Regions from separate parts of the Photobacterium sagamiensis genome, predicted to be linked through region 1. Evidence: predicted binding sites of a transcription regulator. Region 1 holds the regulator's gene; each other region holds the start of a gene.
What was found. Region 1 encodes PurR, which represses purine synthesis genes. Its sites were predicted from a motif close to TNANGNAAACGTTTNCNTNA; they were not measured.
Positions count from the first base shown of each region.

Region 2: pyrD (quinone-dependent dihydroorotate dehydrogenase) is a predicted target of PurR. The motif match lies at 5,081-5,100, and genes of this name have one in related genera.
Region 3: L4D76_RS17205 (formate--tetrahydrofolate ligase) is a predicted target of PurR. The motif match lies at 5,235-5,254, and genes of this name have one in related genera.
Region 4: pckA (phosphoenolpyruvate carboxykinase (ATP)) is a predicted target of PurR. The motif match lies at 2,200-2,219, and genes of this name have one in related genera.

Region 1 covers NZ_JAKJSP010000047.1:5,365-12,801, reverse strand. Annotated here, with positions in the region: gene L4D76_RS20780 (dihydrolipoyl dehydrogenase family protein) at 1-1,301, opposite strand, end outside; gene L4D76_RS20775 (carboxymuconolactone decarboxylase family protein) at 1,315-1,902, opposite strand; gene L4D76_RS20770 (hypothetical protein) at 2,023-2,415, opposite strand; gene L4D76_RS20765 (TfoX/Sxy family DNA transformation protein) at 2,643-3,233, opposite strand; cyclic di-GMP riboswitch class I at 3,357-3,461, opposite strand; gene purR (HTH-type transcriptional repressor PurR) at 3,660-4,664, opposite strand; gene L4D76_RS20755 (hypothetical protein) at 5,217-5,612, shown strand; gene L4D76_RS20750 (hypothetical protein) at 5,693-5,890, shown strand; gene L4D76_RS20745 (hypothetical protein) at 5,947-6,513, opposite strand; gene torD (molecular chaperone TorD) at 6,735-7,385, opposite strand.
Region 2 covers NZ_JAKJSP010000024.1:90,108-97,544, forward strand. Annotated here, with positions in the region: gene L4D76_RS12465 (NAD-glutamate dehydrogenase) at 167-4,996, shown strand; gene pyrD (quinone-dependent dihydroorotate dehydrogenase) at 5,160-6,170, shown strand; gene L4D76_RS12475 (cell division protein ZapC) at 6,318-6,857, shown strand.
Region 3 covers NZ_JAKJSP010000035.1:27,477-34,913, forward strand. Annotated here, with positions in the region: gene L4D76_RS17190 (ATP-binding protein) at 1-920, opposite strand, end outside; gene L4D76_RS17195 (ABC transporter substrate-binding protein) at 920-2,170, opposite strand; gene L4D76_RS17200 (YfbU family protein) at 2,550-3,050, opposite strand; gene L4D76_RS17205 (formate--tetrahydrofolate ligase) at 3,404-5,158, opposite strand; gene focA (formate transporter FocA) at 5,479-6,948, opposite strand; gene L4D76_RS17215 (LysR substrate-binding domain-containing protein) at 7,185-7,437, shown strand, end outside.
Region 4 covers NZ_JAKJSP010000027.1:79,517-86,953, forward strand. Annotated here, with positions in the region: gene L4D76_RS14195 (AsmA family protein) at 1-219, opposite strand, end outside; gene L4D76_RS14200 (hypothetical protein) at 188-412, shown strand; gene pckA (phosphoenolpyruvate carboxykinase (ATP)) at 421-2,052, opposite strand; gene hslO (Hsp33 family molecular chaperone HslO) at 2,375-3,253, opposite strand; gene hslR (ribosome-associated heat shock protein Hsp15) at 3,274-3,681, opposite strand; gene gspC (type II secretion system protein GspC) at 3,978-4,871, shown strand; gene gspD (type II secretion system secretin GspD) at 4,913-6,919, shown strand; gene gspE (type II secretion system ATPase GspE) at 6,919-7,437, shown strand, end outside.

The sequences.
Region 1 (7,437 bases):
GCCATTTCGACTAAGATTACCCGGCTACCTAAACGACTGAAGCTCTGCGCGAGTTCACAACCAATCGGGCCCCCGCCAAGTACTAGCAAGCGTTTTGGCTGCTCTTTAAGCGACCAGATTGTATCAGACGTTAAGTAATTAACATCTTGCAGTCCTGGAATATTAGGGACTAATGGACGGGCACCTGTTGCGATAACAATGTTACGGGTGGTGATGCGCTTGCCATTCACTTCCACTTCCCATGGGGAAAGGATTTGTGCTTCGCCTTTGACACAGTTAACCCCTAGCTTGGAGTAACGTTCGACCGAGTCGTGGGGTTCGATTTTAGCAATAACGTTATGAATACGTGCCATCACCTGTTCAAAATTGACCTGTGGCTTATCCGTTGTGATACCAAATTCATGGGCACGGGAAATTTCAGCCATGGAGTGTGCAGCGCGGATAATCGCTTTTGATGGTACACACCCGGTATTGAGGCAGTCCCCCCCCATTTGATGTTTCTCGATAAGGGTTACTTCGGCTTTAACGGCTGCGGCAATATACGAGCTCACTAAGCCGCCGGCACCCGCACCGATAACCACCATATTCTGATCAAACTGATCAGGGCGCTGCCAGTCAGCATATACGCGACGTTGGGTAATGATGTTCATGATGAACTTAGCAATGAGAGGGAAAATTCCCAGCAGTGCAAGAGAGGCCAATACAGGCGCTGAAATAATACCGCTCAATGTTTCAATTTCACCTAACTGCATACCTGCGTTGAGATACACCACGGTACCTGCCAGCATACCTAACTGACTCACAACGTAGAACATACGGGTATTCAGCGGGGTTAAACCCATTAACAGGTTTACCACAAAGAATGGGAACACGGGAATTAAACGCAGGGTGAACAGGTAGAAAGCCCCGTCTTTTTCGATACCGGCATTAATCGGAGCAATACGATTACCGAATTTAGCTTGTACCCAGTCACGTAGAATAAAGCGGCTGAATAAAAATGCTAACGTTGCGCCAATAGAACTGGCAAAAGACACCAGTACTAAGCTCCACCAGAAACCAAATAATGCAGCACCTAACAGCGTCATGATGGCGGCACCGGGCAATGACAGAGCCGTTACAATCACATAAACGGCAAAGTACACCAGACTAGACAAGAAAGGTTGTTCGGCAATGGTGTCTTTTAATGCTAGTTGCTGAGCCTTAGCTTGTTCCAGGGTGAAGTATTGCCCCAGATCAAACGCGAACCAGAGCCCAATCAGGGTGATAATTGTAACGAGGAGCAGGAGTTTTTTTCTATCCATGATGACACCTCTGCTATTTAGTTTGTGATTCAGCTGCTGATGAATCCTTCTCATCGTCAACTTGTATAGGTAAAGAACATAGCTCTTGACTAGGAACATCAAGCGCCGTATTAAATTTAGCGGATAAGTTCTGGAATGCCGCTAACGCCGTCAGCTCAACAATACTATCTTCATCAAACCACTTTTTAAGATTGGCGATCATTTCTTCGCTAACGCGCTGGCCTGTGATCGTCATCGCTTCCACATAGGTTAAAACAATCTGTTCTTGCTCTGTGAATAATTCGCTTTGCTGCCAGTGGGCAAGGGCTGTAATTTTTTCGACAGAGTTGCAGCGTTCGGCGAGTTTCATGCCGTTGGCATCAACGCAGAAGGCACAGTCGTTAAGCTGTGATACGCGTACACCAACTAAAGAGCGGATCACGGGAGAGATAGGTGATGACTTACGATCGAGAAAACCAAAGAAACCCGCAACTAGCCAGAACAGTGCCGGACGTCTTCCCCACAGCAGGGCGGGGTTTAAGACTTCCCCATAATGGCGTTTTTGAAGCCAAAGTAATGGTTTAATAGAAAAGGAATAACGAGGCTTGGTTGAAATACGCACTTTGGATCCTTATTGCTGTAGTTGTTCTGGCATAACTCAATGCTATACCAACGCAGCAACAAAGACCGGGCTAAGGGTATGAATATTTCAGGAATTTATGAAATATATCTTTTAATTCGATTAGTTGATGGTTATTTCAACACTTTGAATCTCAACTTGCTGTGCAACCCGCGAATCAGGTTGTTCTGTGGCTAGCAAATAACCGCAGGCCACCACAGGAAGTAAAGCTAACAACATGGTTTTACCAATATGGTAATTACGGTACCAATATTTTTTAGCTCTTATTTTAAGGATTAAGCCCCAAAACAGCATTAAAAGGTTAAATGCACCAATGATGGTAAGAGTGTCATACAGCAGATCTAACGGTGCAAACTGGTTGTAAACAAAAAACATCGCCATTAACGGTGGTAGCAAACTGATAAAGATCAAACTGCGAAGTAGCTTTGGCCACTTATAAAATTTGTCTCTAAATATGTGATCTGTTTGACCCGGGAAAGGCTTGGAGCAGAACATAGCAACCTCTCAGTAAATAATGCTCGCATGATTTTACAAACCTTCATATTAATTGAAAGCTTATTGATGCATTTATGAGCAGCTTTGTGAGAGGGTTCAATATTTGACATAGCCTGACATAAGGTAATACGAGCTTTTATGCATAGTCTGCTGGAGAAGCAGAGACAGAGAGATCTGTGAGGTAAAAAAAGAGGCGTGATGCGCCTCTTTCATGGTTGATCAATTGATTATGGTAACGCAGACAACAACTCGGTACGTCGCTGTTCAGTGATAACAGACCAATGTTTACCACTGATCGCACCTTCCAATGCCCATAACAACTCGACATTTAATGATTCTTGATGCGTTTGCTGTAAAGCTTTGTAGGCATCAAGTGCGCCAAGATCAAAAAGTTGTTCTATGGTATCAATGCCTGCTTTCTTTAACATTCGTTCATTGGCTAAACGTAAGTTCGGAAGGTCTTTGATACGATTAGGACCGGTGTTGCTTTTGGTCTTTTTATCTTGTTGGGCTGCCGCTAGAGAGCGTTTTGCCTGGCAGAGAATTTTACTTGGGTCATTCCACCATTGGTCAGGAATAGCATAATGCTTGGTGACAACCGGAAATCCGCGCTTCTTGTACACGTATGGTTCAAGGCCGGCTTGCTTAAATTCTTGTTCATTATCGGCATTTGCACGCAAGTGTAGTTTATCGTTCACTACGAGAGCGAACATAGTTTCACCGGCGAAAATACCAAAACCGCCAAACATCGAGCGTGACTTAATGCACTCTAAACAGTCAAATAATTTTAATGTGTCTTTTAGTACTGGTTTATCCATGCTTCTTCTCGGTGAAAAATACTTTGAGTCACCTAACATCGGAGCGAGGAAATCAGATTAGCAAGTTGCCGAATAGTTTTGTCAAATGTGTGTAAAAATTTGACCGTATCCGAGCAAAAATCCATCGGTAACCCCGCTACCATAAGTTAAGTTAGTTATAAAAAACCACTTTCTTTTAGGCCGGAAGCTTTGCGTCCCACTCTTTCGGGTGGTTTGCCTTGTTCGTGACTTAATAAAGTTTATCGTAGATAAGGTATTTGTTCTTACTCTAAGCTATTGGAAATGTGATACTGCTTCCAGTTATTTGCTTTTTTATATGTTTTACGCCGCTGTTAAATTGAATTGAGCATTTTTTCTGATGATATATTCGTGTCTAAAAAAGCCGACAAGTGATGACTTGTCGGCTTCTTGTTGTACGCAGTGGGATCAGTTTAAGTCTTTGACAGATTTCCGAATCACTAATTCAGGTGCCATTTCAAACACACGTCGGGCATGATCCTTATCTTTCACGCGTTCCATCAGAATTTCGACTGCCGTCTTACCTAAACGACGTTTAGGCTGGTGGATAGTGGTCAACGGTGGTGAGAAGTATGGTGCTAGCTCAATGTTGTCGTAACCGATGATAGAAATATCGCCAGGTACGCGGATACCTGCCTGCTCAAAAGTACTGATCAATGCCATTGCCATAATGTCGTTGAAACAAAAGATGGCAGTAGGGCGCTCGTCCATTGCAATGTACTGGTTAGCAGCTGCAACAGCAGACTCACATTCAAAATCCCCTTCAAGAATCCAATCATCATTCACGACCAGATTGGCTTCTGCCATTGCTTTTTTGAAACCTTTTAAACGCTCACGGCAGGTGACTTTCTCAACATGACCTGACAGACAGCCAATTTTAGCATGGCCGTGTTCAATAAAATGCTTGGTAGCAATGTAACCACCAAATTCAGCGTTATCCTGGATCTTATCTGTATGCGGGCTTTCCGGGCCCCAGTCCATGATCACCATTGGCAGATCACTTTTACGTTCAAGTAGGTCAAGTAGCTCTTGGTCGATATCCGAGCACATCACAAGCAATCCATCAACACGCTTTTCAGCTAGCATGCGCAGGTAATCACGTTGCTTAGATAAGTTACCTTCGGTGTTACAAAGGATCAGGGTGTAGCCATCCTTGTAACAATACTCTTCAACACCGTGAATGACTTCGGCAAAAAACGGGTTGGTTGATTTGGTTACCAACATACCAATGGTGCGAGTCGTATTACATTTGAGGCTTCGTGCTACCGCACTGGGTGCGTAGTTGAGTTCATCAACGGCGGCCAGTACTTTTTTCTGTGTTGCTTCTGCCACGAAGCGGGTTTTGTTGATCACGTGAGAAACTGTTGTGGTCGACACACCAGCCATACGTGCAACATCTTTAATCGTTGCCATATTTATTCTTCTAATAATTGTAGGTCAGAGGTCTGATCCGACCAATTCTTAACTGATACCAAATTGAGTAACTACGCAACCGTTAATTACCTATTTATTCAATTTGGTACGATTGATATTTCACAAAGTATAAAACGTCAAAAAGCCGCTTCTCTAACGAGCGGCTTGGTATTAATGCTAGCCCCAAAAGGCGTTTCACTGTGTAATCGCTTGCGTTCACATTTTACTGAGTGTAGCGCACAGTGCAACGTTTCTGTATACCAAGAGGAAATTACTTGATAGACATCAACAATCTTTATGCAACTTCAGTAAACTAGGTTCATAATAATGCATGGATAAATGCTTTTTAAAGTCTTTAATGAGAGATTTTGGCTAGGCTTTTCAGGTCAGTAACGACGACATAGTTGGTTGGTCCCTTGTTTGTTTAGGTCGTTATTGCGGACTCTGGCGGAAACGCTTGATCAGGATCATCGTAACACTTGGGCTCGCTTGATGTGTCGGAAATTCGTGTGATAATTGTCATATTAACGACGATGATATTGGGTCAAATTTATGTCCGGTGATAATAAAAGTGGTGTTCGCTTTGCTTACATTGCGAGCTTTCTTACGCCTTTAACTTTAATGATTTCAGGCATTGTTGCGGTTATATATTCCGCTTACCAGTTGAATAAAGGCACTGATGAACTGACTTACAGTCATTACTACACCATTATTCGCACCTTCTTCTTGTTCTTTACTTTCTTTGTGGTGCTGGGTGTAACTGCAGCGACTACTACAGGAATGGTTGCTGGCGCTGAGTATTGGGTACACAGCGATTTTCTGGATAAGGCTCTTCACGTCATTCCGGTTGTTGGCCTTATCATTGCTGCTCTGGCAATTGTGAAATGGTTTGTAAAACATATCCAAGGGATGAAGTTACTTAGCCAGAATAAAGCTATTGAGCTTTAATTACCAATGAGCAGCTCGAAGTCCATGTCAGCAAATTTAGATTAAAATTAATATTGAGCAGGCTGCTTGGAGTAATAGCGATGGTAACAGCGCTAACTGGCCCCACCAAAGAGCAGGGGCATCAGATTTCCCGAACTGCGAGACGAAACAAACGGTTAAGTATGCATGAAGGGATTGCCCCCTGGTGTGATTGTTGTGTTTGCGAAGCCGAGCCCTACTGGGCCGATGTGGCCAAGGAGATGGGAATTAATCTGAGCGATTATGAAGATGATTGCTAATCCAACTTCACCGCGGCACACTTGCCGCGGTGAGTCACTTTAACCAATCTTTGCTATTACTGAATAGTCTCGATTAAATTATTTAGTTCATCAACCAATTGCTCTGTTTTGGGATCCTGGGCTTTCATTGCCGCGAAGGTATCTTGCTGGAGCTTTTCCTGCATACCCATTAGGTCTTTGTCGGCCATGATAGCCTGGCGTTGTTCCGCCATTGTTTGTTTGGCCGCTGTAAACTCTTTAATTAGCTCACTGCGCTTTTCTTCGCTAAGGGAAGTATCCTGAACTTGCTCTTGGATCTCTTGTGCTTTAGCTATGAACTCTTCAGGCGCATAGCCGATTTCATCTGCTTTTTGCTGAAACTTGCTCTCTAACTGCTTAGATTGTTCTGCCAAGTCTGGGTTAGCTTGCAGGGTTTGCTGCCTGATGCTGGTGAGATCCCGCTGGATTGAATTAATGCGGTTTACTGTATCTCGTTGTGCAACTATTGAATCAGCGGCTATGCCACTGGCATTAACTTGAGGAGCCAGCAATATCATAGATAAAAATACCAGAGGCAAAGACATTTTAACAAACCAGCTCTTCATCGATGGAGAGGGCTTTACTAGCGTATTGAGTTTATGCATCGCAGATATCTCTTTGTTATCAGTGTTGTTTAAATCTATAAAAGTCACGAGCAGGTAATGTCAGGGTATTGTCATGAAAGCTGTTCGTTTGCTGAACCGATATAACAAGCAGGGAGTGGGGATAGATAATTAATGGAATTGGTATGAAGAAAAAAAGCCGGCATTTAATGCCGGCAACTAGAGATAGTGTGGTTCAGTATTTATGATGACCGATTAGATTATTATTCTTCTCCGGCAAGGAATGCCGAGTCTAATTTACAAAATGCAACAAGCAGATCAACAGCTGCGGTATAGAAGCCAAAGTTATCGCGTGATTTACATGCTTGGGCAAAGATTGGCAGCCAGTTCAATAGCATGTTGTTCACGAATGACAACTGCGCCTGCATCACTTCTTCTCGCTTTTCTTCGTCTTTTTGATGGTTAGCCAGGATAATCAGGTTGCCCATGAAATCCAGCTCAACAGCAATGTGGTCAGCGGGTTCATTGAATTCTTTATGTTGAGCAATGTTGTACTGCTCCATTAGCTTGTTCATGTCTTGTGCCGGCTTGTCATTCAGCAGGCCGCTTTCACCGACATACATAGAGGCATATGGCAGGGCACCAGACTTTGGTGTACTCAGGAATAAGCCACAAAAATCTGCTGCCAGCTCAAGCTGTGCATCTTCACGCACCTTTAAGCGATTAATTGCCTCGCGGAATGACTCGACAGGCTGTTTAAGCTCTGGTGTCATACCAAGACCAGACAAGAAGGTGAACATCTCGTCACCGTGATATTCCACTAAATCTTCCGTCGTCAACTCACGAGCTAATAGTGAAGACATCCACCAGTAAATTTCAGCACGTTGTTCGTTGAAAGCAATAAATTCTTGCATGATCACTGTCACTCCAGACACTTAAAAACATATTCACATAAAACATAATGTT
Region 2 (7,437 bases), on a different contig from region 1:
ACTAGCCAAAATCTTTACCTTAGTCACATATTCGATTTATTCTTATCTGAACAGTGTAATTAACGTAACCATTTTGCAACAAAACCTCCTACAATAGCTATCACGCTAAAGCGTTCAAACCCCCTATACTTGATTTATAAAACATAATAATGATGGAGCATTCGCTATGACCGCACCCGATCCGATAGTGCCGGTACTGCTAGAGAAAGTGTATGGCTTAATCCAGGATAAGATTGAAGTCCCTCAGCAGTCATTAGTAGAAATTTTCGCTCAACGACTGTTAGGGCAATTAGCTTATGACGATCTGCTTCAACGAAATGAATCTGATTTATATGGTGCCGTATTGAGCCTGTGGCACCATTTAATGCAAAACAAAGCTGATCAAGTTTCGATCCGCGTTTATAACCCGACACTTAGCCGCTACGGTTGGCAATCCACCCACACCGTTGTCGAAATTGTAATGCCAGATCGTCCTTTCTTGGTCGATTCTGTACGTATGACACTTAATCGTCTGGATATTACCAGCCACCTTATGCTCAACGGCCCTTACTTCTTTAAACGAAATGAAGAAGGGGACATTATTGAAGCGTGTGGTAGCGATGGGGATTATCAGACACTGTTCCATATCGAAGTCGACCGTCTTACTGACAAAGCAGAAATGCGGGCGCTAAAAGAAGAACTAGAAAACGTGCTTCATGATGTTGATCTGGTGGTGACTGACTGGCAGGCCATGCAGAACAAAATGCAGGAAATTTCGGATGAACTTAAAACCACAGATTTGCCTGTTGATGATGAGCATCGTGAAGAAGCCATCGAATTCATTGACTGGTTAAATCGCCATAATTTCACCTTTATGGGTTATCACCAATATGACTTAAATGCCATTGAAGGTGACTTTGAACTTCGTCCAACAGATGATAATGGTTTAGGTCTTCTTAGTAAGCCAGATAAAGCTCACGGTCTGTTATTGTCAGATCTTCCCGAATCTGCCCGTATCGAAGCGCGTAAACATGAGCTTCTGATTTTAACTAAGAGTAACACCAAGTCGAAGATCCATCGTCCGGCTTATGTTGATTACATCGGTATTAAGCGCTTTGATAAACAAGGGAATGTGATTGGCGAGCACCGCTTTATCGGTCTTTACGCGTCGACCGCATATCATCAGACCGCGAAGAATATCCCGCTGATCCGAAACCGAGTGGCTAGAATTCTGGATGCGAGTGGGTATTCAGCAGGTTCTCATTCTTGGAAAGCGTTGAACAACCTGCTTGAAACCTATCCTCGCGATGAGCTAATTCAGGCGAATGAGAAAGAAATGCTGGATGTTGGTTGCGGTGTTGTACAAATGCAGGATCGTGACTTACTACGCCTGTTTGTTCGACGAGATCCATTTGGTCGATTCTTCTCTTGCATGGTTTATGTGAAAAAAGAGCGTTATAACACTGAATTACGAACAAAAACGCAGACCATCCTTAAAGACTACTTTGGTTCTGAGCAGTCTGTTGAATTCACGACTTTCTTCTCCGAAGACTCACTGGCGAGAACTCATTATATCGTGCGGGTTGAAAATAATAATTACGATGTGGATGTGAAGGCTATCGAACATAACTTGGTAGAAGCTGCAGCATCTTGGGAAGATCGTTTAAGTAATTCGTTAGTGGCAAACTTTGGTGAAAGCAATGGAATTCCATTAGCGAAGAACTATTCACGCGCATTCCCACGGTCATATAAAGAACAGATGTTGCCTGGGTCTGCTGTCGCAGATATCGAGCAACTTGAAGGGCTGAGTGAAGATAACAAACTAGGCATGCTTTTCTACCGTCCTCAGGAAGAAGCGAATGACTCACGCTTTGTGAAGTTAAAGCTGTTCCATCGTGATGAACCGATCCACTTATCAGATGTGATGCCTATGTTGGAAAACTTAGGATTGCGAGTGATTGGTGAGTCTCCGTATCAAGTGGTTACCGCGAATGGTACGGTTTTCTGGATCCTCGATTTTGCGATGCTTCATAATGCCTGTACGGGGATTGATCTCAGTGAAGCACGCGATCGTTTCCAGGAAGCATTTTCAGCTATCTGGCACGGGACTCTGGAAAGTGATGGTTTCAACCGCTTAGTTCTTTGTGCCGGTTTAACCGGGCGTGAAATTACCATTCTGCGAAGCTATGCGCGCTATATGCGCCAGGTTGGTTTCCCGTTTAGTCAGCACTATATTGAAGAAACATTATCGAGTCATAGTGAGCTTGCCCGTGATTTGGTTAAACTCTTTACGTTTCGTTTCGATCCGATCAATACGCATTCAGAGAAAGCCGAACAAGATCTCATCAAAAAACTGAATAAGAAATTGGATCGAGTCGAAAGTCTTGATGATGACAGGATCATCCGCCGCTACATGGATATGATCCTGGCCACCCAGCGCACTAACTATTATCAGCTTGATGATCAAGGTAGTGCGAAGCCTTGGTTGTCACTGAAACTGCGACCGTCTGAAATTCCTGATATTCCGGCACCTGTACCATTCTTTGAGATCTTTGTGTATGCACCGGATATAGAAGGTGTTCACCTGAGAGGCGGTAAAGTGGCCCGTGGTGGTTTACGTTGGTCAGATCGCCAGGAAGATTTCCGAACTGAAATTCTGGGTCTGGTTAAAGCACAGCAAGTTAAGAATACAGTGATTGTTCCCGTGGGGGCGAAGGGGGGGTTCGTTTGCAAACGCCAGCCACAAATGACAACACGAGAAGAAATTTGGACTGAAGGCCAGCGTTGTTACAAACGTTTTATCCGTGCCCTGCTGGATGTGACCGATAACGTCATTGGTGGTGAGCTTGTGCCACCGGCAAATGTCGTGCGTCATGATGAAGATGATCCGTATCTGGTTGTGGCTGCCGATAAAGGAACCGCAACATTCTCAGATTTAGCGAACTCAGTATCGGATGATTACAATTTCTGGTTAGGTGATGCATTTGCCTCTGGTGGTTCAAACGGTTACGACCATAAGAAAATGGGGATCACCGCGAAAGGTGGCTGGGAATCCGTTAAGCGTCACTTCCGTGAGCTTGGCATTGATTGCCAGACGACTGACTTTACCTGTACGGGTATCGGTGACATGGCCGGTGATGTATTCGGTAACGGTATGTTATTGTCGAAACATACCCGATTGGTTGCCGCGTTTAATCACATGCACATCTTCCTGGATCCAAATCCAGATGCTGCATCGAGCTGGATAGAACGTGATCGTCTGTTCAATCTGCCACGATCCAGCTGGGATGATTATGATCAAAGCCTGATCTCGGAAGGTGGCGGGATCTTCTCGCGCCGCAGCAAGTCGATCAAACTGACACCACAACTTCAGAAACTATTGGGTACGCGTAAACAGAGCCTACCGCCGAACGAACTGATCCGCCTGATCTTGCAAATGGAAGTGGATTTGCTTTGGAATGGTGGTATCGGTACTTATGTAAAAGCACAAAGTGAAACCCACACCGATGTTGGTGATCGTGCTAACGACGGGCTTCGTATCAATGGTGGCGAGCTACGTGCCAAAGTTGTTGGTGAAGGGGGCAACCTGGGTATGACCCAGCTTGGCCGTGTTGATTTTGCCAAAACCGGTGGCCTGGTTAATACTGATTTTATTGATAACGTTGGTGGTGTTGACTGCTCTGATAATGAAGTGAACATTAAGATCTTGCTTAATAGCCTGGTAGCAGCTGGTGATTTGACCTACAAACAGCGTAATGAGCTGCTGGAACGTATGGAGGATGAAGTCGGCGAGATCGTTCTTGATAATGCATACTGTCAGAGTGAGTCTATTTCAGTGACTCAGCAGCAACAGGTACAGTTACTGAAAGAGCAAATTCGCTTCATTCATCACCTTGAGCGTGAAGGAAAACTTGATCGTGCTCTTGAGTACCTACCTGATGACGACACGTTAGCAGAGCGTGAGAAATCTGGGATGGGGCTAACCCGTCCGGAACTCGCGGTGCTAGTGGCATACGGTAAGATGGTACTTAAAGAGGATTTAGTCAGCGATGAGATCGCTAACGATCCTTACCATACCCGTTTGTTGCCGGCTTATTTCCCGAAAGAGTTGCAGGAAAAATACCGTCCGCAAATGGATCAGCATCCGCTGAGACAAGAGTTGATTGCGACTGCGCTGGCTAACCAGATGTCGAATGAAATGGGCTGTAACTTTGTTACCCGCCTGCAGGAAGAGACCGGGGCAACCATGGTAGAAATATCTGCAGCATATTCCGTCGGCCGTAAAGTCTTTAAATTTGATACATTCTTTAACCAGATCCGCGAACTCGATAACGTGATCCCGGCTGAAGTACAGTATGAGATGTTGTATCGCTGTCGTCGTATGCTACGCCGTGCGACTCGTTGGATCTTGCGTAACCGTAGTCGCACAATGGGTATTGAGCAGCAAATTGACTTTTATCTACCTGTTGTGAAAACACTGGCTGACAACCTGGAATGTTACCTCGTAACGGAAGAGGTGGAAGAACATAACGATCAAGCAGCGGTGATGATTGAACAGGGTGTACCAGAAAGTCTGGCTCATAATATTGCCCGGCTAAGCAGCTTGTATTCAGCGATGGATATTGCGCAGATTGCGAAAGAGCTGGATAAAGATATTGATTATATCTCCAGAGTCTACTTCGTCGTTGGTGCCAAGCTGTCCCTGCACTGGTTCTTAAAGCAGGTACACAACCAGCCGGTCGAAAACCATTGGCAGGCACTAGCACGTGCATCTTTCCGTGAAGATCTTGATTGGCAGCAACGCCAGCTTACATCTGCAGTGATTACCAGTTCGCAAGATGGGCAAGAAGCGGAGCAGAGTATTGATAGCTGGATTGATATGAACCAAACTACGATTCAGCGTTGGGATAGCGTGTTAGCTGAGTTCAAAGTGGGTACAACTCATGAGTTTGCGAAGTTCTCAGTCGCATTGCGAGAATTGATGCTGCTTAATTTGAATTGCCGTTCGAATGTATAGCTATACTGTTAATAAGTAATTTGTGTTTAAAAGGCCATTATGTCTTCGGATAGAATGGCCTTTCTGCTATTGAATAAGCATTATTGCCGAAATCGTTTGCGTTAAAAGGTAAACCTGTGAATAATGTCATCCCGTTTACACGGGGCTTTTTTAAGGAGGTACAATGATTTACCGCCTCGCACGATCCGCTATTTTCCAGCTAGACGCAGAAAAAGCACATGATCTTGCTATTCAGAACTTTTCTCGCTTTACCGGCACTCCACTTGATCTTTTCTATCGTCAACATGTTCCCGATCACCCTGTTGAAGTTATGGGCATCACATTCAAAAATCCGGTAGGACTGGCAGCAGGCCTGGACAAAAACGGTGAATGTATTGATGCATTCGGCGCGATGGGTTTTGGTTTTGTTGAAGTCGGAACAGTAACGCCTCGTCCTCAACCCGGAAATGATAAACCTCGTCTTTTTCGTGTTATTCCCGCCGAAGGGATTATCAATCGATTTGGCTTCAATAACTTAGGTGTTGATAACCTGGTTGAGAATGTTAAGAAAGCCAAATATGACGGTGTAATTGGTATTAACATCGGCAAGAATAAAGACACACCGGTTGAAAAGGGCGCAGAAGATTACTTAATCTGCATGGATAAAGTTTACCAACACGCCGGTTATATTGCGGTTAATATTTCCTCGCCAAATACGCCGGGTCTTCGATCTCTTCAATATGGCGAAGCGCTTGATGATCTTCTTGGCCAATTAAAGCTGAAACAAAAAGAGTTAGCGAAGAAGCATGATAAGTATGTTCCGCTGGCGTTAAAGATCGCACCTGATCTTGAAGATCACGAGATTGTGCAAATAGCAGACTCATTGATCCGCAATGAGATTGATGGTGTCATCGCAACCAATACCACGCTTGATCGTGCCTTGGTGCAAGGTATGCCTCATTGTGATGAAGCTGGTGGGTTGAGTGGTCGTCCACTTCAGAATCGAAGTACGGAAGTTATTCGCCTTCTTGCTCAAGCTCTCGATGGTGCTCTTCCTATTATCGGGGTCGGTGGGATTGATTCTGCAGTCTCTGCTCGCGAAAAAATGTTGGCCGGTGCTAAGCTTGTTCAGATCTATACCGGCTTCATTTATCACGGTCCGAAATTAGTTAAAGACATTGTGATTAATATTTAATCAGACCTTGTCAAAAATACATTAAGCGAACACCAAGAAGGGGAATTTATTTCCCCTTTTCTTTTGTAATCATAGCAGTAAAATTCTTCTAAAGTTTTTTCCATATCGTTTGATAACAATATAACGAACTGATTTTGGAGAGTTTACGTGCTAAAACCTAATGACTCATGGAAGTGGTATTACGACCATAAGGATGATTCCCTGATGCTAGATCTAGGGGGCGATATGGTTTTTCGCGTTTCAATTCCGACTAAGAATCTTATTCCCTGCGCGTATGATCAGTGCGTATTTACTGTCGATGATGCGACAGTCTTCGAGACGTATAAAGAAAGTATTTCCCACCTCGATATTTCTGTGCCACGTAAAGCAGAGCTGGCCCTTAATGCCGTAGCCGCAAGTCGTTTCCATAAGCCTATGATGCCTAAAAGCTGGTTTTTTGAAGCCCGGCCGGAAGAGTGTAAACCAGCCAGCAGCGATATTGTTACTCTACAGACTCCTCATGGCACAGCTAAATTCCTTGTTATAGAAAATTGTGGCTGCGCAAGCCTCTGTATGATGACAGAGATTGAGCCTTTAGCCCTATCAAACTCCAAAGAGATGGCGTTCTGCGACACTATTAAGGTGATGAATGACCGTATGGAGCACTATGAGGAAGAGGTTTCGCTTAATTTGGCTTTGGTCGGCTAGCTAACCGCGTATCAATGATCTAAAACACCTAACAGGCAAGGCGTTTGCCCGCGCATTCATTATCCTCAGCTTTCTATACCATCACTTCTAATCTCTATTTTCGCTCCAGTTCCAAATTAATCCGATAGTCTTCTTTTTGTTTTCTAACAAAAGCAGGGAAGAGTCGTGATCAGTTTGCAGTTTTATACCCAAAGCATTTCAAGATGCATGATTCATAGTTTCCAGGAGCTCCCAAGGGGCGAGTTTCAGTGGTTTTTATACTGTGTTAGCCATATTCCCAATAGAACCACTATTCGCTCATATGGCTATTCAGAGAAACTTTTTCTGAAGGTATCCAGCATTTTTTTAGGGATCTGGCAGGAAAACATCAGCTTATTGAATCAAACATAGAAAATGACAGACTCCGATGATTTGGTTCGAGTCGGTATTCTGGTGAATATCTGAACGAAATAAGTGATTTTTATCAAAATTATCCTAAAAGATGATATTTTTTTGTGCCTCTTTTTTGCGTTTTTTGTGAAAAAACGCAGTGAAAACATGTGTTTTTTGCCTCGTATTATTTGTGACTCAACGATACATT
Region 3 (7,437 bases), on a different contig from region 1:
TGCAGAGAGGTGTCAGCTTGTTCGACCATGGTCTGGATCCGTTCTTCCTGATTGTTCAGACGGGTCTGGATACGTTTTTCATGCAGGTTGATATTCACATGCAACTGTACATCCTTCTTGAGCTGTTTCTCCAGCACACCGTCAGGCTCAACTAGCGTAATAAACTCTTGCAGTAATTGCCGGTATGATATCGTTGAAGGGTAGTGGCGCAGTGTTTGGCTCATGTTGCTAAGTTCATCTGTTTTGTAACCAATAAAGTAGAACGCATTGCTGATATCACGGGTTTGGCGTTGCTGAATGATCTCCTGAACCAATTGGTGAAGTTTGTTTTCATTAATGGTAATCGATTGGATCAGCGAAAACTCGGTCATGACCTCAGCGATGGCTTCACTGTTAATGGCATTGGGCAACATACGCGTTAATTGCCACTCAACCTCCTGGCGCAGTGGGGTCAGTTCATCGATCAAATCCTGATGGAGCCACCTGATGGTGTTTTCGGTTTGTGCTAGCGAGTACAGGTGCGTGTTACGCTGGTTAAGTAAATCAGCATAAGCGTCGATATCTTCCAGTAACACTGCATGCTCAGTCTTTATCGATGGATAATACTTGAGGCCGGCGGTGTCAGTGATCGCATTGGTGATCTGTTCCAGCTTGATGTTGATGTTCTGCTTCAGATCGTTATGCATGATGGGGTCAGTATTTTGGCTCAACAGGTGCAGGGTAGCCTGCAGTCCGGCGGTATTTCTTTCTAGCTGGTAACTGGCCTTGAGAGTTGGCATATTGTTGTCAACGATCGCCTCAATCTGGTTATCGATGGCTTCCCAGTTGACTACCGCTATTAAGCTCACGCTGATGGTGAGAAAAGCCATAAAGGCAATCGCGGCGATCAGGCGGTTTCCGATTGTTTTTCTGCGAAGCATCAGTTTTTTCCTTCGCGCTCAGCAATGATCTTCTGACTGAGAGTGATCGATTGCTCAAGTTGACTACGCATAATACGGCGCCAGGCATTAATACGCCTTGCCGTTTGCACATGCGTACGGGATAGCGAAAGTTCATGATACGACTCGCTATTGGCCTGAGTTTCCGTGACGGGTGGGGTCGAAGCCAGACGGATCGCTAAATTAAATTGGCGGCGGTGCTCGTCTGTCAGGTTTTGCGCCGTGTTGAGTTTGTGGATCAGCTGCCAAGCCTGGTTTAATAATACTAATTGATGACTGATAGTTTGCTCAAATAGGTGTTTTACCAGTACTTCCCGGTGACGCATAAGGGTCATATTCAGCGCTTGGTGCGTATAAGAATGTGCTGTTTTTTGCTTTAGGCCATATTTATGCAGCGAACTCGCCGGTAGTTTTTCCTGCACCTCATCAGAGAGTAAATAATCAATAAATGCCAGACTATGATTGGCCTGATTAATATTGTTGACTGCTGCGATATAACTCGGGATCTGCGGACTGTGGTTCTGGTAATTGAATCCTATAAAAGGGAATTGTTTCTGGCTTTCGTAGGCGAAGCTGTCAATGACAGGGCCAATACCTGCCAAACCACGAGAAATGGCATCGCTCACCCCAAAACTACGGGCAGAAATTGAAGCTAAGTTACCACCAACTTGCAATAGTAGTTTCCAGCCATCTTTCCAGCCATATCGTTGCAGAATGTTTTCAACCATGAGATGTGTGGTACCAGAGCGGTACGGGCTGCTCATGATCACATGCCGAAAATATTGGGGGTGGGTCAAACTTTCCCAGTGGGTCGGTATATCAAGATGATGCTTGGCTAGGTAATCTTTATTCCACATCAAGCCATAGCCTGAGTAACCGAAGATAACGATGTTCTCTGACTGACTTTGCTTAAAGGGCTGTATGAGTTGCGAATGCGCGATGTCGGCAGAGAGAGCAGTCAGCTTTTTTTGTTCAATCAAAGGTTGGAGTAATGATTGCGATGATGTAATCACAATATCAATATCATGACCGTTTTTTTCCAGCAAGCGAACGCCTGATTCTACCCGGCGGTGAAGAACTTTTATATTTGCATCTGGGTATTGCTTCTGAAATTCCAGAGTGATTGGTGTAATTGATGATTCAGTAAACGTTGTTAGAATTATTAAATGATTCGTTGATGCAGCAAAGCAACCTGGCGAAATAATTAGCAATAACAGAAGCAATCGAATCATAGTGTTAATACTATTTCCATTTTTGATAGGTTTTATATACAAGCTTAGTTCGCGAGATTAAACTTAAATGATCTAACTTATTTTTAATCTTATAAGGTGTTAATTGTTTTCATAGGTGGAATAATTGAAATGTGTCGTTCGTTACTCCTTATTGGTGTGAGTTTATACTTATACGCATTCTTAACGATAATAGATACAAAAAAATACTGATCAGTGAGGGAATTAGTAAAATGATTGCTGTTTATTTACTCGCGGTATATTTTGGTGTTTATTTATATTGCTGACGGATATTTGTTAAAATAAAACCGGAGTAGAGACTCCGGTTTATATATATCTATAGAATAATAACTAATGCAAATACTGCTAAATAATAATATCGCTAGGCATTTAGGATTTGTTGTATCTCAGTGGCGGATAAATGATATTGGCGAGGGCAGTTGCGCCAAGTTTGCAGCATACGTTGATATTTTTCTAACATTGATACCTGGCTGTTGAACTGGTGCTCAGATTTATCAAACTGAGGATACAGACCTTCTTCGTCAGTTAAGAATCGCACATAGTGAACCAGTTGTGATTCCGTGGCGGCATCAAAGCCCAGAAATTGCAGGCGGCGAGGCTCTACGAGTTGCTGGTTGGCATCATCGAGCATTTTATAAGATTCCTGCAGCGCGTGATGCATCTCCATGAAGTCAATAACATTGCGGCAGGTTTCTTCAGGAAGACAACCGAAGTCTTTGTCCAGTTCGCGCATTTGCAGGCCATAACCGCGCTCTACAATAGTCTGAAGCCGACGGTATTTTTCTGCGTTATCAGGGTTCATCTGAGACATCAGAGAATACTGGTTAGAAAGAATAAGACGTTGAGCGTTTGTCATTTCCATAATAAAAGGCCTTAATATTGTTATGTTCTGCGGTCGAGATTATCAGGTTAAGTTAAAAAAAGCTTGATCTGTCGACGCGTAGCCGCTGATTTTGCACTAAATATAACTGAGTGATGAAAGCTTAAATAATAACGCGATATGCTATTGATTTACTTGTATTTAACCTTGTTTTTGCAAGGTTATTACGTTGTTCTTGTCTTCTACAATCGTAATTTAGGTAAAGGGATTAAGGCAATAGATGCGGAATGACAATTTTACAGTGGGGAGGTTTAAGAAAGAGCCACTGAATGTAGCCCTTTCGTGTTTGGATGTGGATGGCAGGAAGAGTTTTGAATTGACTCGCTTTAAGGCGGTTAGCTTAAGCCAACAATATTTCCATTGTCATCAATATCTAATGCCATATAAGCCGGCTTTTCAGGCAGGCCTGGCATGGTCATGACATTGCCGCATAAAGCATAAACAAAGCCAGCTCCTGCACAGAGTTTTAGTTCACGGATTGGCAGAAGAAAACCTCTCGGTGCGCCTTTTATGCTGGGATCATGGGTGATTGATAATGGTGTCTTTGCCAGGCAGACCGCTAAATTATCATGGCCCTGAGCTTTTAGCTCTGCCAGTTGTTGTTTGGCACGTTCAGACAATTCAACACCTCGGCTACCATATCCCACCTCGGCGACTGTCATCAGTTTCTCTTCTAAAGTCTGTGACAGGCTGTAAAGCGGCTTAAAGTCAGCCGGTGTTTCACAGGCTGTTACCACGGCTTGAGCCAGTTCAATGGCTCCGTTACCGCCTTTACCGAAAGCTTCGCTGATCGCCACATCAACATAAGTACCAAAGTCCTGGGCATTAACCATTGCTTTTAGTTGTGCAAGTTCAGCATCGCTATCTTGCGGGAAGCGGTTAATGGCTACAACAACCGGTAAACCGTATTGGGCGGCATTACGAATGTGCCATTTCAGGTTCTCAAAACCCGCGATGAGCGCTTTTTCATCCGGGGCGAAAATGGTTTCTGGCAGTGGCTGACCCGGACGTAAATCATACAGCCCTGAATTGGCTTTTAATCCACGCAGTGTTGCAACCATGACCGCACAATCAGGGCCTCGTTCGGCTTGTTGCGCTTTGATGTTGCAGGCTTTCTCGAAGCCCATATCAGAGCCAAAACCGCCTTCAGTAACGGTGAACTCACTTAATTTCAGCGCGATACGATCGGCAATAATGGATGAGTTACCATGGGCGATATTGGCGAATGGCCCGGCATGAATAAGAGTCGGTACGCCTTCCAGCGTTTGCATCAGTGTCGGCTCAATGGCTTCGCACAGAGTGACGGTCATGGCACCGGCAACTTGAAGATCGTCGGCAGTGATCGCCTGGCCATCAATATTATAGGCCAGTACGATACGGCCGATACGCGCACGCATATCAGCAAGATCGTTAGATAAGGCCAGGATCGCCATTAATTCTGATGCTGCAGAAATATCAAAACCGTCTTCGCGTTCAAAGCCATTTATGGTTTTGCCCGGCTCATTTAGTCCCACAGTGATCTTACGCAGTGCGCGGTCATTGTGATCCATGACTCGCTTCCAGACCACACGATTAATATCGATACGCAGCGGTGTCAGATCGGTTCTACGGGCAAATTGCTCATAACCGTGGCGTTCTTCATGGTACAAGCGGGCATCAATCGCTGCCGCCGCAAGGTTATGGGCGGCGGTTACTGCATGAATATCGCCGGTCAAATGCAGGTTTAACTTTTCCATTGGGGCGACCTGGCTGTAGCCTCCTCCGGCCGCGCCGCCTTTCACGCCAAAGACCGGTCCCATAGAAGGCTGGCGAATACAGGCAATGACTTTTTTCCCCACTTTGGCTAGCCCTTGAGATAGGCCAATGGTGGTTACCGTTTTACCTTCACCGAGTGGGGTCGGGGTGATGGCTGTCACTAGCACCAACTTACCTTCAGGTTTATCAGCGAGGCGTTTAAGAATTGAAGGTTTAACTTTGGCTTTCAAGGAGCCTTGTGGTGTCAGATCTTCAGGATTAATACCTGCAAGTTGGGCAATCTGGTCGATAGGAGTGAGTAGGGTGTCGCGGCAAATTTGAATGTCGCTTTTCATTTGGGCTCATTTCCTCTTAGCTATGACAACAGAGAATGGTAACAACGGATATACTGCATCAGATTGAATTAACAGGTCGCGCAATCGTTTGCGCCGTGTTTATACCATAATTTTATCATGGATAAATAGAGTAATGGCGAGATAAATGTCGGCATTTTACATGGGGCGTTCTGTGGCGGTAGTGGAATGGGTTTATTGTGGCTGCAGCGGCCGGAAAAATTTGAGACTGGCGTAATTTCGATCACCGAGTTCGTAATGTGGAAACGGTGCAGAGCCAGACTATTATCCCGATTGGGCCAATAGTCTGGCAGGTTTGTTTATCAGGCTACTTCACACTCTTGGGATTTCTTCTCTGAGACGATAACTGGGATCTGTTTGCCATAGACCGGGCGAAGTGCTTTGATAATGTCATTACGTGAGATCATACCAACGAGCACCTCATCTTTCACTACAGGGAAACTGTGCGGACGGTTTACCACCATAGTACGGGCACGCTCATTCAACGAAAGCGTAGTCAGTCGGGTTGCAATGCCACCACTTGTGACCGGGTACAGAATATTTTTGTCGATACTCATATACTCAGCAATATCAAGAATAGTGTTATCCGGACTAACGGTCTGGATTTCATGTTTCATTAAGTCTTGCACTTTGCTTTCAGCATTTGGCACATAGTCACTACACCAAAGGTCAACCAAGGTGTCATGGATAGAGAAGAAACCGACTAAACGCTGGTCGCTTGATAGTACCGGTGCACCTGAAAGTTCTTCGTTAATCAAGATATCAAGCGCTTCGGCAACAGGCATGCCTGGCTGAAGGGTTGTAGTCGCAGGGCGCATGTGATCGTTAACAAGTAGGTTGTCCTGAAGCATAGTCGTGTCCTTATTTAAAACGGTAGAATTTGAGAAGTCGGGTGTGATGATGGTCGCTGTTGCATGGTGCTCTTTAGGCGAGCTGAAAATAGCCCAGTAGCTAAGCCCGACGAGAACCCCGCCGCCAACGATATTGCCCAGAGTGACGGGAATAAGGTTGGCAAAGATAAAGTTATGGATATTGAGATCGGCGTATTGTTCTGGTGACACACCGAGGTTTAACCAGAATGAGTCTGGGGCGATGTTCTGGATAGTGATACCCAGTGGCACCATAAACATGTTGGCGACGCTGTGCTCAAAACCGGTGCTGACAAACATCGCAACGGGTAAAACCATGATGGCCATTTTTGTCATCATGTTGTTCGAGCAAAATGTCATCCAAATAGCAAGACAAACCAATAGGTTACATAAAACCCCCAATGAAAAGGCTTCCAATGGCTGGTGATGCAGTTTGTGCTGGGCAACGTTTAGCGCATTTAATCCCCACTGGCCGCCATCGAGCTGGTAAAGGCTGGCCATGGAGACCAGAAGTAATAGCAGCATCGCACCCAGGAAGTTGCCGAAATACACTTTTGCCCACGTTTTTAGCATGTGTCCGGTGGTGATGTGCTTATTGGCTCTGGCGATAGAAGACAGCACTGTACTGGTAAACAGCTCACCACCGCAGATGACGACTAAAATCAGGCCCATGCTAAAGGCTAACCCACCAAATAAGCGGTTGATCCCCCAGTTTATTTCGCCATTACCTGTCGTCACCGTGAGGTAGAAAACAAAGGCGAGTCCAATGAAAACACCGGCAGTGATCGCTAATGCGATTGTTTTGCTCGTCGACTTTGATGCTTTACTAACGGCATATTTTTCTGCCTGTTTCATCATTTCCATCGGACTGTAATTGGAATCTGTATTTATTGCCGAGCTCATCGATATGATCTCCATTTCGATTCGACAACATTGCCGGGTGAATTAAACAAAAAGGGGGGTAACTGAGTCATTGCTTCTCCTTATATCGAGATGAATGCGTTTAACGTGGCTTCAGCTTAAGGGGGGATAAAGGTGTGAGTAAAATTGATTTTTTTCTTACTCCTAATCATAAAAATTGATATCAGAAAATGTTAAAGTACCGGTTAATCATAGGGTTCAGAAAGGAAGGAGTCGCAATGCGATATTCTTTGAAGCAATTGGCGGTATTCGAAGAAGTAGCCAGCTCGGGCAGCGTCAGTAAAGCTGCTGATGAGTTAGCGCTTACTCAGTCTGCAGCCAGTATGGCGCTTGCTCAGTTAGAAAAATTACTCGGCAGGCCATTGTTTGAACGCCAGGGAAAGCGAATGGCGCTGACATACTGGGGGACATGGCTAAGGCCAAAGGCGAAACAGCTATTATTTGATGCCCAGCAGATCGAATTAGGCTTTT
Region 4 (7,437 bases), on a different contig from region 1:
TTGGCGATAGTTTAGCTGAGGCTGCTCTAGTTGAAGGTGCCAGGGATCGCTGATGTGATAGGCAATGTTATCAGCCTTAAGCTGATAGTCAGTAAAGGTATTAATGCTACGGCTGATGATGGCGGTGGCGTACTGGGTGTGGAGTAATGTCAGAATAATAGTACAGCTTAATAGCAGTAGTACCACGATGGTTGCGAAAATTTTCCCCACTGTACGCATTGATGCCCTCCTTCTTTTATACCAAGCGGATATGAGTCAGTTTGGCATTACTCAGAGTGGCGTAAAAGCGGGTGAGCTGCAAGGAAATACATTGGTTTTCATAGAGATGATCGTTTTTCTTGGAATGTTTGGTTTTGTCGGTATTGCGGAAGTAAAAAAAGAAAGCCCCTCAAGTGAGGGGCTTAGAATATAGTAGTGAGATTAGTCTAACTGCGGACCCGCAGCGACCAGCTCGGCCCCTTCTGAAGTATCAGTATACTTATCGAAGTTATTAATGAAGCGCTCAGCCAGATCGATTGCTTTGCTCTCCCACTGCAGAGGATCAACGTAAGTATCACGTGGATCCAGAATGGCAGGATCAACGCCTGGTAGTGATGTTGGTACTTCCAGGTTAAAGATTGGGATATCTTTAGTTTCAGCCTGGTCGATAGACCCATCAAGAATGGCATCGATAATACCGCGAGTATCCTGAATCGAAATACGCTTACCCGTGCCGTTCCAACCGGTATTCACCAGATAGGCTTCTGCACCTGCCGCTTCCATACGCTTCACCAGTACTTCAGCATATTTGGTAGGGTGCAAGGTCAGGAACGCATTACCGAAACACGCCGAGAACGTTGGCGTTGGCTCAGTAATACCACGTTCAGTGCCGGCTAGTTTTGCGGTAAAGCCCGACAGGAAGTGGTACTTAGTTTGCTCTGGTGTCAGTTTTGATACCGGAGGGAGCACCCCGAATGCATCAGCAGACAAGAAGATCACCTTGTTTGCATGGCCACCTTTCGACACTGGCTTAACAATGTTTTCAATGTGGTAGATAGGGTAAGAAACACGGGTATTCTCAGTTTTCGAGTTGTCGTCAAAATCAATTGCACCGTCACCGCGAACGGTCACGTTTTCTAGCAGCGCATCACGACGGATGGCGTTATAGATATCGGGTTCCGCTTCTTTAGACAGGTTGATGGTTTTCGCATAGCAGCCGCCTTCAAAGTTGAAGACACCGTTATCGTCCCAGCCATGCTCATCATCACCAATCAGGGCACGTTTAGGATCGGTCGACAGGGTTGTTTTACCTGTACCGGATAGCCCGAAGAATACTGCCACATCACCGTTTTCGCCCATGTTGGCAGAGCAGTGCATCGATGCGATGTCTTTAAGGGGCAGGAAGTAGTTCATCATTGCGAACATACCTTTCTTCATCTCACCGCCGTACCAGGTACCGCCGATAAGCTGCATTTTTTCAGTCAGGTTAAAGACTGTGAAGTTTTCAGAGTTCAGACTATGCTCTTCCCACTTCTCATTGGTGCACTTCGCGCCGTTCATGACCACAAAATCAGGTTCAAAGCTTTCAAGCTCTTCTTCCGTCGGGCGGATGAACATGTTTTTCACGAAGTGAGCCTGCCAGGCAACTTCTGTGATAAAGCGAGTGCACAGGCGGGTATCTGGGTTGGCACCACAGTAACCGTCAACCACAAACAGGCGCTTGCCGGAAAGCTGGTTAGTTACCAGTGATTTAAGATCATCCCAGGCGTTCTGGTCGATCGCTTTGTTGTCGTTCTTACCTTGGTCTGCCCACCATAGGGTATCGCGGGTAGTATCATCTTTAACGATGAACTTATCTTTAGGCGAACGGCCGGTGAAAATACCGGTATCAACAGACACTGCGCCAAGCTCGGTTACGATACCTTTTTCATATCCTTCTAAGCTAGGCTTGGTTTCTTCTTCGAATAAAGCTTCGTACGAAGGGTTACGCACGATATCTGTAACATTATTGATACCGTATTTAGACAGATCCACGCTTTTTGCAACCTTTTTTTCGACGTTGATGACAGTCATAGGTGCTCCTTGGGTAAGATGATGTTTAACTGTTGACCATGCTAGCAACCCTAAAGGGCTAATTCAGGGATGTTTATCAAAAAATAACCACTGAAATGTTAAGCTTAAGTAAAAGTCTTAAAGCTTGTGTGGGTGGTAGTTTACAGTGATGTAAAACGTTTGCGCTAGTGGATGAGATTAATATTTCTCTAAAAAAAAGCCGGGGAAAGAGCATGAAAGAGAGTGTAACGGCGGGGGGTAAAGTGTGCTTCAGGTAAAAAAATAGCCGAAATGGATTCGGCTATTTTTCTATTTTCAGGTGTTTATACGGGATGAGAATTAATTAGTGTACTTGGCTGTTATCGCCTTCAGATGCACTCTCTAGTAGCGCAGCCACATCAATACTATCAAAGTCATAGCAGGTACCGCAGTAGTCGCAGTGCAGCGAGACTTTCCCTTTGTCGGCCAGGATATGCTCGATTTCAGCGCGGTCAATCGAGCAAATTGCAGAGGCACTGCGCTCTCGTGAACAACCGCAATGGAATTCAACCGGTTGAGGATCGAATAATTGTACTTCTTCCTGATGGTACAGGCGGAAAAGCACGTCTTGTGCTTCAAGGCCAAACAATTCTTCGTCTTTTACGGTGTCGGTGAGCTGTTCAAGGTGCTCAAAATCACCAGAGGTACCTTGGCCGTCAGGCAATACCTGAAGCAGCATACCCGCCGCTGTCGCTTTATTGGCAAACTCTCCCGTTCGTAACCAGATACGGGTTTTCAGTTGCTCTGAATTTGCGAAGTAACCTTCCAGGCAGTGTGCCAGGCTGTCGCCTTCCAAGCCCACGACGCCCTGGTAGCGTTCACCTTTCGTTGGGGTAATGGTGATCACCAGGTGGCCTTTACCCATCAGATCATGGATATTGCCTTCAGCAGGAACGTCGCCTTCCCAACGAGCCACACCACGTAGTTTCTGATCGTGATCACCGTTGATGACAGCGAGCTTTACCGGGCCGTCACCTTGCAGCTGTACCGTGATCGAACCTTCAAACTTCAGCGTTGCCGTAAGCAAGCTGGTTGCGACAAGCAGTTCGCCTAATAGCTTCTGCACGGGTGCCGGGTATTCCTTGCTGGAAATGATGTGTTGATATGTGTCGCCTAATTGGACGAGCTCACCACGTACAGATACACCTTCAAATAGGTAACGGTACAGATTATCGTTTGTCATTAGCTTGTCTTCTCCAGCAATTAGTTACTGCTCTTAAATTTAATTATATCGCGTCGTTGCTTTTTATCAGGGCGCTTATCAGGGCAGGGACTGTCAAAAGCATTAAGCTTGCGCATTTGTGCATGTTGCTCGCGTTGCTTAAGGCTGTCTGCCGTTTCCTTATATAAGGTTTGTGCTTCCGGCGCTCCCCGGCGTGCACTTGACAGCTTCTCAATGATGATCGTTTTTTCTTCGTTGCCCTGTCTTACTCTGACTTCAGCGCCGACTTCGACAATTTTACTTGGCTTGGAACGCTGGCCGTTGTAGTGCACTTTGCCACCATCGACCATGTTTCGGGCAATTGAGCGAGTTTTATAAAAACGCGCTGCCCATAGCCATTTATCAAGACGGACCTCAAGAGGGTCTGAATTCGATGATTGACGACTCACAACGGGCTCCTTACCCAAAATTGGGCGATAAAAATAGCATAATGCATTGACTGCGTCAGCAGCGGGTTAAGTCTAGTTAATGGTGTTATCGGGTCGAAATTTCAACATTAATAAGAGAATTAATTCCCGGATAGATCTAGTCTATTGATAGTAATTGTGTTTTTTACGTGATCTGGATGGCTATATTGAATGATTTCAGCCCTGCTCTACTGCCTTAATATCTTCAGAAAGAGTATTCTATGTGATCAGGTTGGCTAATCGCACGATATGCATTCTCAGGAATAATGGATTTAAGAATGGTTGCAACAAAGTGGTTTGGAGCACTTTACTCCAAGCGTCCGCTGTCGGCACAAACAGTGACACGAATAATGACGTGGCTATTGGTCGTGATGTTGGCATGGCTTCTGGGACGATTGGCGTGGTCATTTGTGAAGCCCGCGACAGATGTTACTCCCTGGCAGGCACAAGTGGCATCAGCTTCTGGTGGCAAGACATCGGCCTTTCCGCTCTCTGATGTACTGAGTATGAATTTATTCGGTCGCTATCAGCAAGATGCGCCGATCATAAAAAAAGAACCGGTTAAGCAAGATGCTCCGCAAACCAGGCTGAATTTAACCTTGGTGGGCGTGGTCGCGAGTTCGCGTCCTGAAACCAGCCTTGCGGTTATTACTAAAGGCGGTAAGCAAAATACTTATGGTCTTAACGAAGCCATTGAAGGAACGCGTGCAACCTTACAGGCGGTTTATGTTGATCGGGTGATTATCCGTAACAGTGGTCGTGATGAAACCCTGATGCTTGATGGGTTGAAGTTTTCAAAATCTCAGTCTCAATCCTCCAGCCGTCAACCGGCTCCAAGTCGTTCTTCTAAATCGCCGGCAACATCCCAATTGACTAAAATTAAGCAGGAGATACTCGACAAGCCGCAAACGTTGTTTAGCTATATTCGTTTGTCGCAAGTGAAGAAGGATGGCGAGTTAGTGGGCTACCGCGTTAACCCGGGTAAGGACCGTGTGTTATTTGATGCCGTTGGTCTTGTAGCAGATGATTTGGCGGTCAGCCTTAATGGCAATGATTTAACCGACCCAACCGTCATGGCTAAACTGTGGACGGAATTGTCCCAAGCGACTGACTTTACGTTAACGGTTGAGCGAGAAGGTCAATTACACGATATTTATATTGAATTGCAGTAGTGATTCGGCAGCGAACAAGCGATTAAGCGCAGGAGTTTTTTGTGAAAAAATGGATGGGTAAGAGCGCCCTGTGGTTGGCAAGTAGCTTGCTATGCAGCTCAGTGATGGCTAGTGACTTTAGTGCCAGCTTCAAAGGAACTGATATTCAGGAATTCATTAATATCGTCGGGCGTAATCTGGAGAAAACGATCATTGTCGATCCCGCGGTGCGTGGTCAGGTGAATGTGCGCAGTTACGACTTACTGAATGATGAGCAATATTACCAGTTTTTCCTCAATGTACTGGAAGTGTACGGCTTTGCTGTGGTCGAGATGGAAAACGGGATACTGAAAGTTATTCGTGACAAAGATGCGAAAATTTCTGCCATTCCTGTGATTGGTGCTGACGATAAGGTGACAGGCGATGTCGTGGTCACCCGGGTGATTGCTGTTCGCAATGTTTCTGTTCGTGAGCTTTCGCCATTGTTACGCCAGCTTAATGATAACGCCGGTGCAGGTAATGTGGTTCACTATGATCCTGCCAATATCATCATGATCACCGGCCGGGCAGCCGTGGTGAATCGACTCGCTGAAATCATTGAACGGGTTGACCGTGCCGGTGACAAAGAAGTTGTCGCGATCGAGTTGCGCAATGCGTCGGCGGCAGAAATGGTACGGATAGTTGATGCGCTGAACAAAACCACAAACGCCAAAAGTACACCGGCATTCCTGCAGCCAAAGCTGGTGGCCGATGAGCGTACCAATACGGTATTATTGTCTGGCGATCCGAAAGTGCGTGCCCGCCTGACCCGCCTGATCCGTCAGCTGGACAGAGAGATGGCGACATCAGGAAATAACCGTGTGGTATATCTGAAATATGCCAATGCGGAAGATCTGGTCGACGTGCTTAAGGGTGTGTCTGAAAATTTACAGGCTGAAAAACAAGGCGGCGGTAAAAAATCGGCTAGCAAATCAGAAGTCATGATATCGGCGCATGTTGATACCAATGCGCTGATCGTGACTGCCCCGCCTGATATTATGCGGGCACTGGAAAATATTATTGCCCAGCTGGATATTCGCCGTGCTCAGGTGCTGATTGAAGCGATGATTGTCGAGATTGCCGAAGGTGACGGTGTCAACCTCGGGGTGCAGTGGGGCTCACTGGATAATGGGGTGGTGCAGTTTGCCAATTCAGGACTTCCGATTTCCCAGTATGCGATCGGCCTCAAAGAAGCAGAGGATGTGGAAGGTACAACTGTCGTATCTGAAAGTGGAGTTGTAACTCAAAATCCAGATACGCAAGGTGACTACAGTACCCTGGCCAGTGCCCTCGGTGGTGTGAATGGTGCAATGTTGGGGGTGATGATGGGGGACTGGACCATGCTGGTTAATGCCGTTGCCACAGATACCAACTCCAATATTCTCTCTTCACCCAGTATTACCGTATTGGATAACGGTGAAGCCTCATTCATTGTGGGTGAAGAAGTTCCGGTGGTCACGGGCTCGACGTCAAGCTCCAGTAATGACAATCCATTTCAGACCGTTGAACGTAAAGAAGTGGGGATTAAGTTAAATGTTATCCCGCAGATCAATGAAGGCGATTCGGTACAGATGAAAATTGAACAGGAAGTATCCAGTGTGATCGGGGCGAACGGTGCTGTGGATGTCCGTTTTGCCAAGCGTCAGCTGAACACCTCCGTGCTGGTGCAAGATGGCCAGATGATCGTGCTGGGCGGCTTGATCGATACACAAACCAATGAAAGTGAATCGAAAATTCCGCTGTTAGGTGATATTCCGATATTGGGCCATCTGTTTAAGTCAACTAATACCACGACCACCAAAAGAAATCTGATGATATTTATTAAGCCGACGATTATCCGCGACGGTGTGACGGCTGATGGTATCACTCAGCGTAAATATAATTACATTCGTGCCGAACAGCTTTACAAGGCCGATCAGGGGCTGAAATTAATGCCCGATACCATGCCACCGGTCTTGCCTAAATTCGGTGATAATATTGAGCTGCCGGCTGAAGTGCGCGCCTTTGTTGCCCAGTTGGAGGATCTGTAATGGCTGCGGTTAACATGGAAGGCGACGTGCTCACCTTGTTCCGCTTGCCCTTTTCATTTGCCCGGCGTCACCGTGTGGTACTGGAAGCCGGCGAGCAAGGCTTGATACTGTTTTACAGTGGTCAGCTATCTGCGGTGGTGTTAGCGGAAGTGCGCCGTGTTGCCAGCGGAAGTTTTACCCCGGTTGAGCTGGCGGAGAAAGCGTTTGAGCTGAAATTAACCGAGGCTTATCAGCGGGATTCATCTGAAGCCCGTCAGCTGATGGAAGATTTGGGTTCAGACAATGATGATTTCTTCTCGCTGGCCGAAGAGTTGCCGGAAACCGAAGACTTGCTGGAATCAGAAGATGATGCACCGATCATTAAATTGATCAATGCCATGCTGGCTGAGGCTATCAAAGAAGCGGCTTCTGATATCCATATCGAAACCTTTGAAAAAATGCTGTCGATCCGTTTCCGGGTTGATGGTGTATTGAGGGAAGTGTTGCAGCCGAGCCGTAAGCTGGCCCCCTTGCTGGTA